One region of the Fusobacterium massiliense genome, then DNA from elsewhere that is predicted to be linked to it. Evidence: riboswitches for the same ligand, from Rfam matches in the RefSeq annotation. Region 1 holds a riboswitch; each other region holds the start of a gene.

Region 1 (4,331 bases):
TTAGGAATTGATGTCACATCAGATCAAGTTTTCCCAACTGAAAATTTATACTATAATCAATAACTCTAAATAAAAACTGTACACTTATATTAATTTTTAAAATTAAGTGTACAGTTTTTTCACTCTATAGAAAAGTATAAAATTAAATAGCAAAGATTAGTCTCTTGACAGCCGTATGAGTTCTACGAGCTCAATAAACATAGGTTCTTCGCACTAATACGGACGTCAGAGACAAAATATATTCCTGCAAATTAAAAAACTACTATAATTGATAAATTTTATCAAATTATAGTAGTTTTTCTTTTAAAATATTAAACTATCTTTAGAATGCAGCTACAACAGCTCCATTGTATTTTTTGTTTATAAAGTTTTTAACTTTTTCACTACGTAATGCTTTAAATAATTTTTGGATATCTTGATTCTTTTCACTACCTTTTCTAACAACAACTATATTTGCATAAGGTGATTCTTTTCCTTCTAGTAATATAGAATCTTTTGTTGGGTTTAATCCAGCTTCTAATGCATAGTTTCCATTTATAACAGCAGCAGTTACATCAGGTAAAACTCTTGGTAATTGAGCAACTTCTGTTGGTTTAAATTTTAATTTTTTAGGATTTTTAACTATATCAAATTCTGTTGCAAATAGATTTTTAGGATCTTTTAAAGTAATAATACCTTTATTATGTAATAATATTAAAGCTCTTCCTCCATTTGATGGGTCACTTGGTATAGCAATAGTAGATCCATTTTTTAATTCATTAACTGATTTAACTTTTTTAGAATATAACCCAATTGGTTCAACATGAACATTACCTAATGAAACTAAATTTAATTTTCTTTCTTCAACAAACTTATCTAAATAAGGTTTGTGTTGGAAGAAGTTAACATCAATTTCTTTATCTGATAATGCTAAGTTTGGAGTTACATAATCTGTAAATTCAACTATTTTTAAATCTACTCCTTCTTTCTTTAAATCAGCTTTCACTAAATTTAAAAGTTCTGCATGTGGAACTGGTGTTGCTCCAACTTTTAAAGTTCCAGCAAATGCTCCCACAGATAATAATAAAAATGCACCAATGTTTCCGAATAATTTTACAAATTTTTTAGACATATTTTTACCTCCTATTTTATTTTCCTAGTTTTTTCTGTCTTCTATGTACAATAAAATTACCAACTGATTGTATGATTTGAACAAGTATTATGATAATAATTATTGAATATACCATAATATCTAATTTAAATCTTAAATATCCAAATCTTATAGCTAAGTCTCCAAGTCCTCCTGCTCCTATAGTTCCTGCCATAGCTGAATAACCTATTAAGCTAATTATTGTAACTGTTATTCCATGAATAAGAGTAGGATAACATTCTGGAAGCATAACTTTAAATATTATTGTTTTATTATTTGCTCCCATACTTTGACTTGCTTCTACAAGACCTGGATCAACTTCTAATAATGCCCCTTCAACAATTCTAGCAACAAATGGAGCTGCTCCAATAGATAGTGGCACTATTGCTGCTGTAGATCCGATAGTTGTTCCCACTACAAATCTTGATAAAGGAAATAACAATATCATCAAGATAATAAATGGAAAAGATCTTAAAGCATTTATTACAACTTCTAAAATTGCATTAAATTTTTTCATTTCATAAATATTTCCAGGTTTAGTTACCAAAAGTAAAACTCCTAAAGGAAACCCTAATATCAATGAAAATAATGTTGAAAATAAAACCATATACAATGTTTCTACAGTAGATATAACCAACATACTTATTATTGGATTCTCTACATTTTCAAACAAGGGTTCAAGTATAGCACTAATCTCCATTATATATCACCTCTACTATTGTATCCATATTTCTCATAAGCTCTATAGCTTTTTCTTGTGCCTCTAGTTCTCCATTTAACTCAAGATATAAATGTCCTATATTCATTGTTGAAAGCTTATCTATAGAGCCTCCTAAAATACTTACATCTATTCCGCATTCTTTTATAACTTTAGAAATTATAGGTTCATTTGCTGTACTTCCAATAAATTTAACTTTAACTATATTTCTACCCTTATTATGCATATAATTAATTTCTGTATCTGATTGTTGATGTACATATGAAATTAATTCTTTAGCTACATCTGTTTTTGGCTCAGTAAATATATGATGAACATTACCTTCTTCAATAATCCTTCCATCTGACATTATAGCTACCTTATTACAAACTTCCTTAACAACTTCCATTTGATGTGTTATCATAAGCACTGTTAAAGAAAATTTTTGTTGTATTTCTTTTATAAGCTCCAATATAGATTTTGTTGTCTTTGGATCTAATGCTGAAGTTGCTTCATCAGATAATAGTATATCTGGATTATTTGCCAAAGCTCTTGCTATGGAAACTCTTTGTTTTTGTCCTCCACTTAATTGACTAGGATAGTATTTTGCCTTATCACTCAAACCAACAATTTCTAATAACTCTGCTACTCTACTTTTTATTTCTTTTTTATTCCAATTAGCAATTTCAAGAGAAAAAGCTACATTTTCTTCAACTGTTCTTGAAGATAAAAGGTTGAAATGTTGAAATATCATTCCTATTTTTTTTCTTCTTTCTAAAAGTTGGCTTTTATTAAGGCTCAAAATATCTTGATCATTAATAATTATTTTTCCACTTGTAGGTTCTTCCAATCTGTTTATAAGTCTTATAAGAGAAGATTTACCAGCACCACTCAGACCGATTATTCCAAAAATATCTCCTTCTTTAACTTTTAAACTTACATCTTTAACAGCATGTAAGCCATTTGGATAGACCTTGTTCACATTTTCAAGTACTATCATTTTTCCTCCCTCTGCTATAAATTAAAGTCTCTTGACAGCCGTATGAGTTCTACGAGCTCAATGAACATAGGCTCTTCGAACTAATACGGACGTCAGAGACTAATTTTCTTTATTTAATTTTATACTTTCCTATAAATAAATAAATAAAAAATCCATACCCTTTTGAGAGTATGGATTGGTATTTAAAAATATATAGCCTCTCCATCTCTCTGGAATTAGCACCACACATAAAGTAGGTTGCTGAAACATCACAGGGCCAGTCCCTCAGTTTCTCTGGATGGTTATTCACACATCAATTTTGATTGTTTGTGTAAGTATATAATATTCTAGTTTTTTTGTCAATAATTTTTTTTAATTTTTTTTATTAGTTTTTATTATTCAAAAAATATTTCTAATGTTTTTTCATCATCTTTTTTTCCAAGATATGAACCTATAACAAATAATACAAAAGCAACTACTAAAGATGGAACTATATTATGAAGTCCAAAAACTTTTATCTTTGTTATTTCTAAAAATAAATAAGCTGGAATTCCTCCTAATATAGAAATTATAGCTCCTGTTGAGTTAGCTCTTTTCCAGTATAACCCAAATATCAAAGGAAGTAAAAATACTATTTCTTGTCCAGATAATGAAAATAAATTGATCCAAACAATTAAACTAAGTGGTTTAGCTGATAAAATAAATACTAAAATTCCTATTACTAATGATGTAATCATAGATATTTTCTTTATTTTCTTTTCACTTGCTGTTTTATCAAAATATCCTATATACATATCCTTGATTAAAGTTGAAGATGATAGTATAAGAACAGAATCAACTGATGACATTATTGCTGCTAAAGGACCTCCAATAAAAACTCCTGCTAATAATGGGTGTAAATTTTTTAGAGCTAATATTGGTATAATTTTATCTGCATCTGTTAAATCTGTTATAACTGCTCTTCCCATTACTCCAACCAAATGCATACCTAAAATTAATATTCCAACTAATGAAGTACCTATTATCATAGCATTATGCATTGCTTTACTATCTTTAAAAGCCATGCATCTAACGGTTGTAACTGGTAAACCTAAAATAGCTATACCTACTAGAACCCAAAATGACATTATAAAAGGTTTAGCTATATTTCCACCAGAATCAGGTCTTAATAAATTAGGGTCAATTTCTTTTATTTTTAGCATTATATTTTGCATACCATGTCCATTTTTTAAAATTACTATGAATAAAACTAATGTTGCTAAAAACATTACAACAGCTTGAATTGCATCTGTTATTGTAACTGCTCTAAATCCACCAAATGTTGTATAAATTATTACAACTGTTGAAAAAATTATAAGACCTGTAATATATGGTAACCCTGTAACTGTTTCAAATAGTCTTGCTCCACCAATAAATTGTGCAACCATAGCTCCTATAAAAAACATAACAAGTATTATTGATGAGAGTATATTTAAAAAATTACTATTATATCTAGCTTTTAAAATATCAAAAACCGTTATAGCATT
Region 2 (4,331 bases), on a different contig from region 1:
AATATATGCCACTAGGAATAGTAAGAATTTTTAAGACATTCAGTACATTCTTTGGATCGTTTTTATCATTCTTTATACCGCTTATGATAGTTGGATATGTAGTATCAGGAATAGCAAAATTGACTGAAGGAGCTGGAAAACTTCTAGGGTTTACAGCAATAGTATCTTACATTTCTACTATAATAGCTGGAACTTTTTCTTATACAGTGGCAGCTAATTTATATCCTAAATTATTAGCAGGGGGAGCACATCAAAATATAAATTTTACAGGAGAAATAGCACCTTATTTTACAATACCATTAAAAGCTCCTATAGATGTAACTGCAGCAATAGTATTTGCCTTTATGATGGGAATAACAATTAGTTTTATGAGAACTAAAGGAAAAGGCGAAGTAACATTTAATTTATTTAATGAATATGAAGAAGTAATAACTATGATATTAGCAGGATTTGTAATTCCATTGTTACCATATCATATTTTAGGAATATTCAGTGAAATGTCATATTTAGGTGAAGTGTTTACTGTAATTTCAGTTTTCATAAAGATATATTTATGTATATTTGCTATGCACTATATCTACATGCTTGTGATGTTCTCAATTGCAGGTGGAGTTTCAAAGAAAAATCCATTCACTTTAATAAAAAACCAAATACCCGCATATTTTACAGCAGTAGGGACTCAATCATCAGCGGCAACTATTCCTGTAAACATTCAATCTGGTTTAAAAAATGGAACTACTCCTGAAATAGTAGATTTTGTTGTACCTTTATGTGCTACTATCCATTTATCAGGAAGTATGATAACATTGACAAGTTGTATAATGGGAGTGTTGTTATTAAATGGAATGCCTCATTCATTGTCAATAATGTTCCCATTTATATGTATGCTTGGAATAGCTATGGTTGCAGCACCAGGAGCACCGGGTGGAGCGGTTATGAGTGCATTGCCTTTCTTATTCCTAATAGGTATAAATGCAGATGGACCTCTAGGTTCACTTCTAATAGCTTTATATATAACTCAAGATAGTTTTGGAACTGCTATAAATGTTTCTGGAGATAATGCAATAGCAATTTATGTTGATGAGTTTTATAAGAGGTATATTAAAAAAAATAAAACAGCATAGTAAAAATATAGGTTATTAAGGTTGGTTTGATATAAAAAATGGGACTGTGTATTGCAGTTCCATTTTTTATTTATAAGGAAAGTATAAAATTAAATAATAAAAGTTAGTCTCTGACGTCCGTATTAGTTCGAAGAGTCCGTGTTTATTGAAATTGTAAAAGTTATACAGATATCAAGATATTTTATCTGTTATAATTTTTTATAGCTTCTAAATACTCATTTTTTATGTCTTCTCTTAGAGATAAAGGTTCTAAAATTTCAACTTCTTTTAAAAAACCAGCAAAATAAATTTTAGCTTGCTCTTTTGAAGCTTCAAAAGAATAAATAGTTCCTTCTTTTTTAATGAGTTTAGGTCTATATTCTGTAAAGGTTTTTAGTAGGCTATCTCCAATAGAAGTTAGTTTAACTTTTATTATTTCAGTGTTAGCAGAGAAAGGATCATATTTCTTTCTTAAATTTTCAATTAGTTTTTTATCTCTCTTTTTAATTTTATCAGGTAGAATGGAGATTACTTCAGTTTCTTTTAGCTTATAATTTTGATAAGAACTTAGATTATCAACATAGCAAAATAGAAAATTTTCATTTCCGTTAGCTTCTCTACGTATAAAAATAGGTTCAACATCTAAAATTTTAGAAAAATTTTTTATTTTTATTTTATTTTCAGATTTTATAGCATCTAAAATAGTTTTTAGTCTATCCTCGTAGATAAAAAGTTCTCTTTGATATTTAAATTTTGCACAATAAATTTCAAATAATTCTCTAAAGTATTCAGCTTCTATTTCAACACCATTGGTTTTTAAAATATCGTAGTATATTTCTTTATTACTAACATTCAAATCAAATTGAATAATTTTTTTATATGTTCTACCTTGAGATTGAAGAAGATTTTCTGTTTCAATTTTTTTATTAAATTTTAATTTTTCTAGGATATAGTTACAGAATTTATTGTTATTCATTCCATAATCTTCTTGATCGATTTTTATAATATCCCAAATATCTTCAGGAATAGTAACTCTAATCTTTTTCATTTGAACCTCCTAAAATTAAAATTGTATTTTGTCATTATACCTTATTAATCATAAGATTTCAATATACATATAAAGTAAAAAATATAAAAAAATTTTGACTTTTTTAATAAAAAATGATATTATTATGAGTAGAAAACCATCAAGAGAGATTGAGGGACAGGCCCAAAGATATCTCAGCAACCTGCATAAGTGTGGTGCTAATTCCTGTTTAGATGGAAGAAGAGATAATGTATTTTAATTCTCTATCTTTCAAGATAGAGATTTTTTTGTTATTACATAGGAAAGTATAAATTTAATAATTAATAGTCTCTGATATTCGTATTAGTTTGAAGAGCCTGTGTTTTCTAAGCTCGTAGAATTCATACAGCTGTCAAGAGATGTTGTTTACTTGTATAAAAAGTTAGGAGGATATATGAAAAAATTTACATATTTTACATCTGAATTTGTTTCACCTGGTCACCCAGATAAAGTATCTGATCAAATATCAGATGCAATATTAGATGCTTGTTTAAAAGATGACCCAAATTCAAGAGTTGCTTGTGAAGTTTTTTGTACAACAGGACAAGTAATAGTAGGAGGGGAAATTACAACAAGTACATACATAGATGTTCAAGATATAGTTAGAAATAAAATTAGAGAAATAGGATATAGAACAGGAATGGGTTTTGATGCAGATTGTGGAGTTTTAAATAGTATCCATTCACAATCACCAGATATTGCTATGGGAGTTGACATTGGAGGAGCTGGAGACCAAGGAATTATGTTTGGAGGAGCAGTAAGAGAAACTGAAGAGCTTATGCCTTTAGCTTTAGTTCTTTCAAGAGAAATTTTAGTAAGATTAACTAAAATGATGAGAGATGGGGAAATTAAATGGGCTAGACCGGATCAAAAATCTCAAGTAACTTTAGCATATGATGAAAATGGAAAAGTTGATCATGTAGACTCTATAGTGGTTTCTGTACAACATGATGAAAATGTTAGTAATGTTGAAATAAAAGAAACAGTTATTGAAAAAGTTGTAAAACCAGTTTTAGAAAAATATAATTTAAGTTCTGAAAATATAAAATACTATATTAACCCAACAGGAAGATTTGTTATAGGTGGACCTCATGGAGATACTGGTCTTACAGGAAGAAAAATTATAGTTGATACTTATGGTGGATATTTTAGACATGGTGGAGGAGCTTTTTCAGGAAAAGATCCATCTAAAGTAGATAGATCAGCAGCTTATGCTGCCAGATGGGTTGCAAAAAATATAGTTGCAGCTGGTCTTGCAGATAAGTGTGAGTTACAACTTTCTTATGCAATAGGAGTTGCTCATCCGGTGTCAATAAAAGTTGAAACATTTGGGACTTCAACTGTTTCGGAAGATGTAATTTCAGAAGCTGTTGCAAAAGTTTTTGATTTATCACCAAGAGGAATAGAAAAATCTTTAGAACTTAGAGAAAATAAATTTAAGTATCAAGATTTAGCAGCTTTTGGTCATATTGGAAGAACTGATATAGATATTCCTTGGGAAAGATTAAATAAAGTCGAAGAATTAAAAAAAATTGTAAGTAATAAATAGTTTTCAAAAAAATATATTAAAAATTATACTAAAATAAAAAATAGTGTTGATAAATTATTAAAAAGTTTTGAGACACTATTTTTTTATTTTATAGAAAAGAGATAAAATTAAATATCAAAAATTAGTCTCTTGACAGCCGTATAAGTCTCAATAAATACAGGTTCTTTGAACTAATACGGATATCATAGACTTTATTTATGTAAAAAATGGTTAATAATAGAAAGTATAAATTGTAAAAAAATTGATTTATTAGAATGAAAAGAATAGGTTTTGTAAATATAAAACTTGACATAAATAATATTGTATGATAATATAATTTCAAATGACCGAATGGTCAAAGTAAGAAAAATTTTTTATATACAAGAAAGCATAAAAAAACTAAAATTAATCCCTGATATCCGTATTGCTTGAAAGAGCTACTAAAAAAACATATGGCTATCAAGGGACTTTATTTATATAGAGGGGGATTTATGAAAATATTAAGAATTTATATAAAAGAGAATCTTGGTATTTTAATGGTTGCAATTATATTTTTAATTTTTAATACACTTGCAACTTTAGCTATTCCATTTCAGATTTCAAATATGATAAATAATGGAATTATGCAAAAAAA
Region 3 (4,331 bases), on a different contig from region 1:
GTTTTTTCCTTCATTTTAATAACCAAAGGAACTAAATCTTTTGCTCCGAAAGAACAGTTAAAACCAAAAGAAACAACGGAATCTCTATCTAAACTGGTTATAAGAGAATCCATGCTTTGACCTGTAAGCAATTTACCTTGTCTATTAACAGTGGCTGATATTGAAATTGGAAGTTTTATATTTTTTTCTTCAAAAACTTCTTCAACACCAAGTAAAGCAGCTTTTGCAGTAAGCCCATCAAATATAGTTTCCAGTAATATTCCATCAACTCCACCATCAATAAGACCTGCCGTTTGAACTTTAATAACTTCTTTCATTTCATCAAAACTAACAGCTCTTTTATAAGGTATGTCTCCTACAGGAAATGATAAACTCTTATTTGTAGGACCTATTGAACCAAAAACATAGACTTTTTTTCCACTTTGAATAACCGCTTCTTTAGCGATTTCAGCAGATTTTTTAGCTAGTTCATATACTTTATCTTCTAAATGATAATCTTTAAGTGAAATAGCATTACAGTTAAAACTATTGGTTTCGATAATATCTGCTCCAGCTTCTATATATTTTTTATGAACTTCTAAAATAATATCTGGTCTTGTTTCATTTAAAATTTCATAACAACCTTTGGCACCATTAAAATCCTCTGCACTTAATTCATATTTTTGTAAAACAGTTCCCATTGCCCCATCTAATACCAATATTCTTTCCCTTAATTCTTTTTCAAATTCAAACATTATTTTCCTCATTTCTATTTCAATCAATTCTTCTATATTTTATTAAAAAATCTATTCACTAATGAACTATTTTCTAATTATTCCTGTTGCATCTATAATTTTTTTTGCAGTTTCTGGTTTATTCATTGTATAAATATGTATACCATTTATATCAGAAGCAACCAAGTCTATTATTTGTTCTATTGCATAAGCAAGTCCTGCTTCTTTAAGTGCAGCTGGATTATCTTCATATTTTTCTAAAATTTTTAAAAATTTCTTAGGTATAGTACAAGAACAAAGTGAAGTTATTTTCTTTATTTGTTTTGCATTTGTTACTGGCATAATTCCAGCTACTAAAGGCTTATCTATTTGTAATTTTTCTAGTTTATCTCTAAAGCTATAAAAAAATTCATTATCTAAGAAAATTTGTGAAATTAAAAAATCTACACCTGTATCAACTTTTTCTTTTAAATGAAACAAATCTAATAAATCATTAGTTTCTCTATGACCTTCAACATAATATGCTGCACCTATAGAGAATTTATCTCCCTTTTTTTCACGAATATATTTTATTAAATCTTTAGCATAATTAAAATCTCCAGGCTCTAAATCCCTATCAATTGGGTAATCCCCCCTTAAAGCTAAAATATTTTCTATATTATTTTTTTCTAACTCATTTAAAACTCTATCTATTTCTTCTTTTTTAGAACCTATACAAGTAAAATGAGCTAATGATTCAACATTGTTCTGACTTTTTATTCTCTCTGCTATTTCAACGGTTCTTCCTTTAGTATTTCCACCAGCTCCGTATGTAACACTTATAAAATCAGGATTTTCTAATGTTAATATATCTAAACAATTATAAACCTGATCTAATCCTACTTTATCATTTGGTGGAAAAACCTCAAACGATGTTGTTAAAACTTTATTCTTAAAAATATCTCCAATTTTCATAATTACCCCCAATCTAAAACTAAAAACAATATCTTATAACCCTAAATAAATAATTAAAAGCTCTTCAAACTAATACGGATGTCAGAAACTAAGTATCATTATTTATTTTCATACTTTTATATATAATAAAAAACCTAAGCCTTACGACTTAGGAAACTTTTAATTATTCCTCCATCGATCAGGCATTAGCACCACACTTTTGCAGGTTGCTGAGACTTCACTGGGCCTGTCCCTCCGTCTCTCTTTATGGTTTTTTTTATTAGGAAAAATAATACACTATTTTTTTTAATTTGTCAATTCTAAATTACAATAATTTTTTTATTTTAATTTAGAAAAATCTAAATCTTTTCCTATTGACAAAACATTAAATATATAATATTATTATTTTATAAAAATTAGCACTCTATTAATATAAGTGCTAATAAAAAGGAGGAAATTATGAATATCAGACCTTTAGGAGAAAGAGTGGTAATTAAAGCTATCAAAAAAGAAGAAAAAACAAAAAGTGGAATTATATTAGCTAGTAAGAATTTAAATTCAGATAACCAAATTTTTTATGCCGAAGTATTAGCAATAGGAAAAGGAGAAAGTTTAGCAGATATAAAAGTTGGGGCAACCGTTATATGTCCTAAAAATATTGGCTATGAAATAAAAGAAGATGATGAAAAATATATTATTATAAATGCAGAAGATATATTAGCTATTTCTGAATAATAAGGAGGAAAAATGTCAAAAATTATAAATTTTAATGATGAAGCTAGAAAAAAATTAGAAATAGGAGTTAATACTCTTGCTGATGCAGTAAAAGTTACATTAGGTCCAAGAGGAAGAAATGTTGTTTTAGAAAAAACTTATGGTGCTCCATTAATAACAAATGATGGAGTTACTATTGCAAAAGAAATTGAACTTGAAGATCCTTTTGAAAATATGGGTGCTGCTCTTGTAAAAGAAGTTGCAATAAAATCTAATGATGTTGCGGGAGATGGAACTACCACAGCTACCATTCTAGCACAAGCCATTGTAAAAGAGGGACTAAAAATGTTAAGTGCTGGAGCCAATCCAATATTCTTAAAAAAAGGAATTGAACTTGCAACTAGAGAAGCTATTGAAATTTTAAAACAAAAAGCAAAAAAAATAGAATCAAATGAAGAAATATCACAAGTTGCCTCTATTTCGGCTGGTGATGAAGAAATAGGAAAACTTATAGCACAAGCTATGGAAAAAGTTGGTGAAACTGGAGTTATTACAGTAGAAGAAGCAAAATCTTTAGAAACTACTTTAGAAGTTGTAGAAGGAATGCAATTTGATAAAGGATATGTATCTCCTTATATGGTAACAGATAGTGAAAGAATGACTGCTGAACTTGAGAATCCTTTTATACTTTTAACTGATAAAAAAGTTTCATCTATGAAAGAGTTACTACCATTACTGGAACAAACAGTGCAAATGTCTAGACCTGTTCTAATAATTGCAGATGATATAGAAGGAGAAGCTCTAACAACTTTAGTTATTAATAAATTGAGAGGAACTTTAAATGTTGTTGCAGTTAAAGCTCCAGCATTCGGTGATAGAAGAAAAGCTATCTTAGAAGATATTGCTATTTTAACTGGTGGAGAAGTTATTTCTGAAGAAAAAGGTATGAAACTGGAAGAAGCTAGTGTTGAACAATTAGGAAAAGCTAAAACAGTAAAAGTTACAAAAGATTTAACTGTTATAGTTGATGGTGCTGGACAACAAAATGAAATTTTAGCTAGAGCTAATTCTATTAAATCTCAAATAGAAGAAACTACATCTGAATACGATAAAGAAAAATTACAAGAAAGACTTGCTAAATTGGCTGGTGGAGTAGCTGTAATAAAAGTTGGGGCTGCTACTGAAGTTGAAATGAAAGAAAGAAAATTAAGAATAGAAGATGCTCTAAATGCAACAAGAGCAGCTGTTGAAGAAGGAATTGTTTCAGGTGGAGGAACTATACTTCTTGATATAATTGATTCAATGAAAGAATTTTCTGAAACAGGTGAAATTGCTATGGGAATTGAAATTGTTAAGAAAGCACTTGAAGCTCCTATTAAACAAATTGCTGAAAATTCTGGACTTAATGGTGGGGTAGTATTAGAAAAAGTTAGAACTTCTCCAAAAGGATTTGGTTTTGATGCCAAAAATGAAAAATATGTAAATATGATAGAATCAGGAATTATTGACCCTGCTAAAGTTACAAGAGCAGCTATTCAAAATTCTGCCTCTGTTGCTTCATTACTTCTAACTACGGAAGTTGTTATAGCTAATAAAAAAGAAGATGATAAATCTTCTATGAATGGAGCAGGTATGATGCCTGGAATGATGTAAATTTAATAATTAGAGATTATTTTTTGATTTTAAATTTATACTTTCTAATGTCATAAATAAAGTCTCTTGACAGCCGTATGAGTTCTACGAGCTCAATAAACACAGGCTCTTCGAACTAATACGGACGTCAGAGACTAAACTTTGTTATTTAATCTTATCCTTTCCTATGGAAAAATAAAAAGACAGAATTTTTTTCTGTCTTTTTATTTAAAAAATATATTTTTATTTTTGCATCTCTATTGTAAATTTCAATCTATTTATACCAGCTCTCAACGCTTTTATTTTAAATTTACTTATTTTTATAGCTACTAAATCATC

The links. Region 1 has a riboswitch for S-adenosylmethionine ahead of BQ2505_RS05620 (methionine ABC transporter ATP-binding protein). Riboswitches for the same ligand answer to the same signal wherever they lie in the genome.
Region 2: linked by a shared signal. The riboswitch ahead of metK (methionine adenosyltransferase) and the one ahead of BQ2505_RS05620 (methionine ABC transporter ATP-binding protein) in region 1 are both predicted to bind S-adenosylmethionine.
Region 3: linked by a shared signal. The riboswitch ahead of metF (methylenetetrahydrofolate reductase [NAD(P)H]) and the one ahead of BQ2505_RS05620 (methionine ABC transporter ATP-binding protein) in region 1 are both predicted to bind S-adenosylmethionine.

The regions. Positions count from the first base shown of each region.
Region 1 covers NZ_LT608327.1:247,969-252,299, reverse strand. The annotation lists gene BQ2505_RS05635 (DUF1846 domain-containing protein) at 1-63, shown strand, start outside; gene BQ2505_RS05630 (MetQ/NlpA family ABC transporter substrate-binding protein) at 323-1,111, opposite strand; gene BQ2505_RS05625 (methionine ABC transporter permease) at 1,128-1,829, opposite strand; gene BQ2505_RS05620 (methionine ABC transporter ATP-binding protein) at 1,819-2,826, opposite strand; SAM riboswitch class I at 3,025-3,110, opposite strand; gene panF (sodium/pantothenate symporter) at 3,201-4,331, opposite strand, start outside.
Region 2 covers NZ_LT608325.1:7,994-12,324, forward strand. The annotation lists gene BQ2505_RS01190 (dicarboxylate/amino acid:cation symporter) at 1-1,124, shown strand, start outside; gene BQ2505_RS01195 (WYL domain-containing protein) at 1,306-2,151, opposite strand; SAM riboswitch class I at 2,285-2,382, shown strand; gene metK (methionine adenosyltransferase) at 2,564-3,718, shown strand; gene BQ2505_RS01205 (ABC transporter ATP-binding protein) at 4,189-4,331, shown strand, end outside.
Region 3 covers NZ_LT608324.1:16,713-21,043, forward strand. The annotation lists gene BQ2505_RS00105 (homocysteine S-methyltransferase family protein) at 1-734, opposite strand, end outside; gene metF (methylenetetrahydrofolate reductase [NAD(P)H]) at 801-1,667, opposite strand; SAM riboswitch class I at 1,836-1,920, opposite strand; gene BQ2505_RS00115 (co-chaperone GroES) at 2,106-2,381, shown strand; gene groL (chaperonin GroEL) at 2,394-4,013, shown strand; gene disA (DNA integrity scanning diadenylate cyclase DisA) at 4,236-4,331, opposite strand, start outside.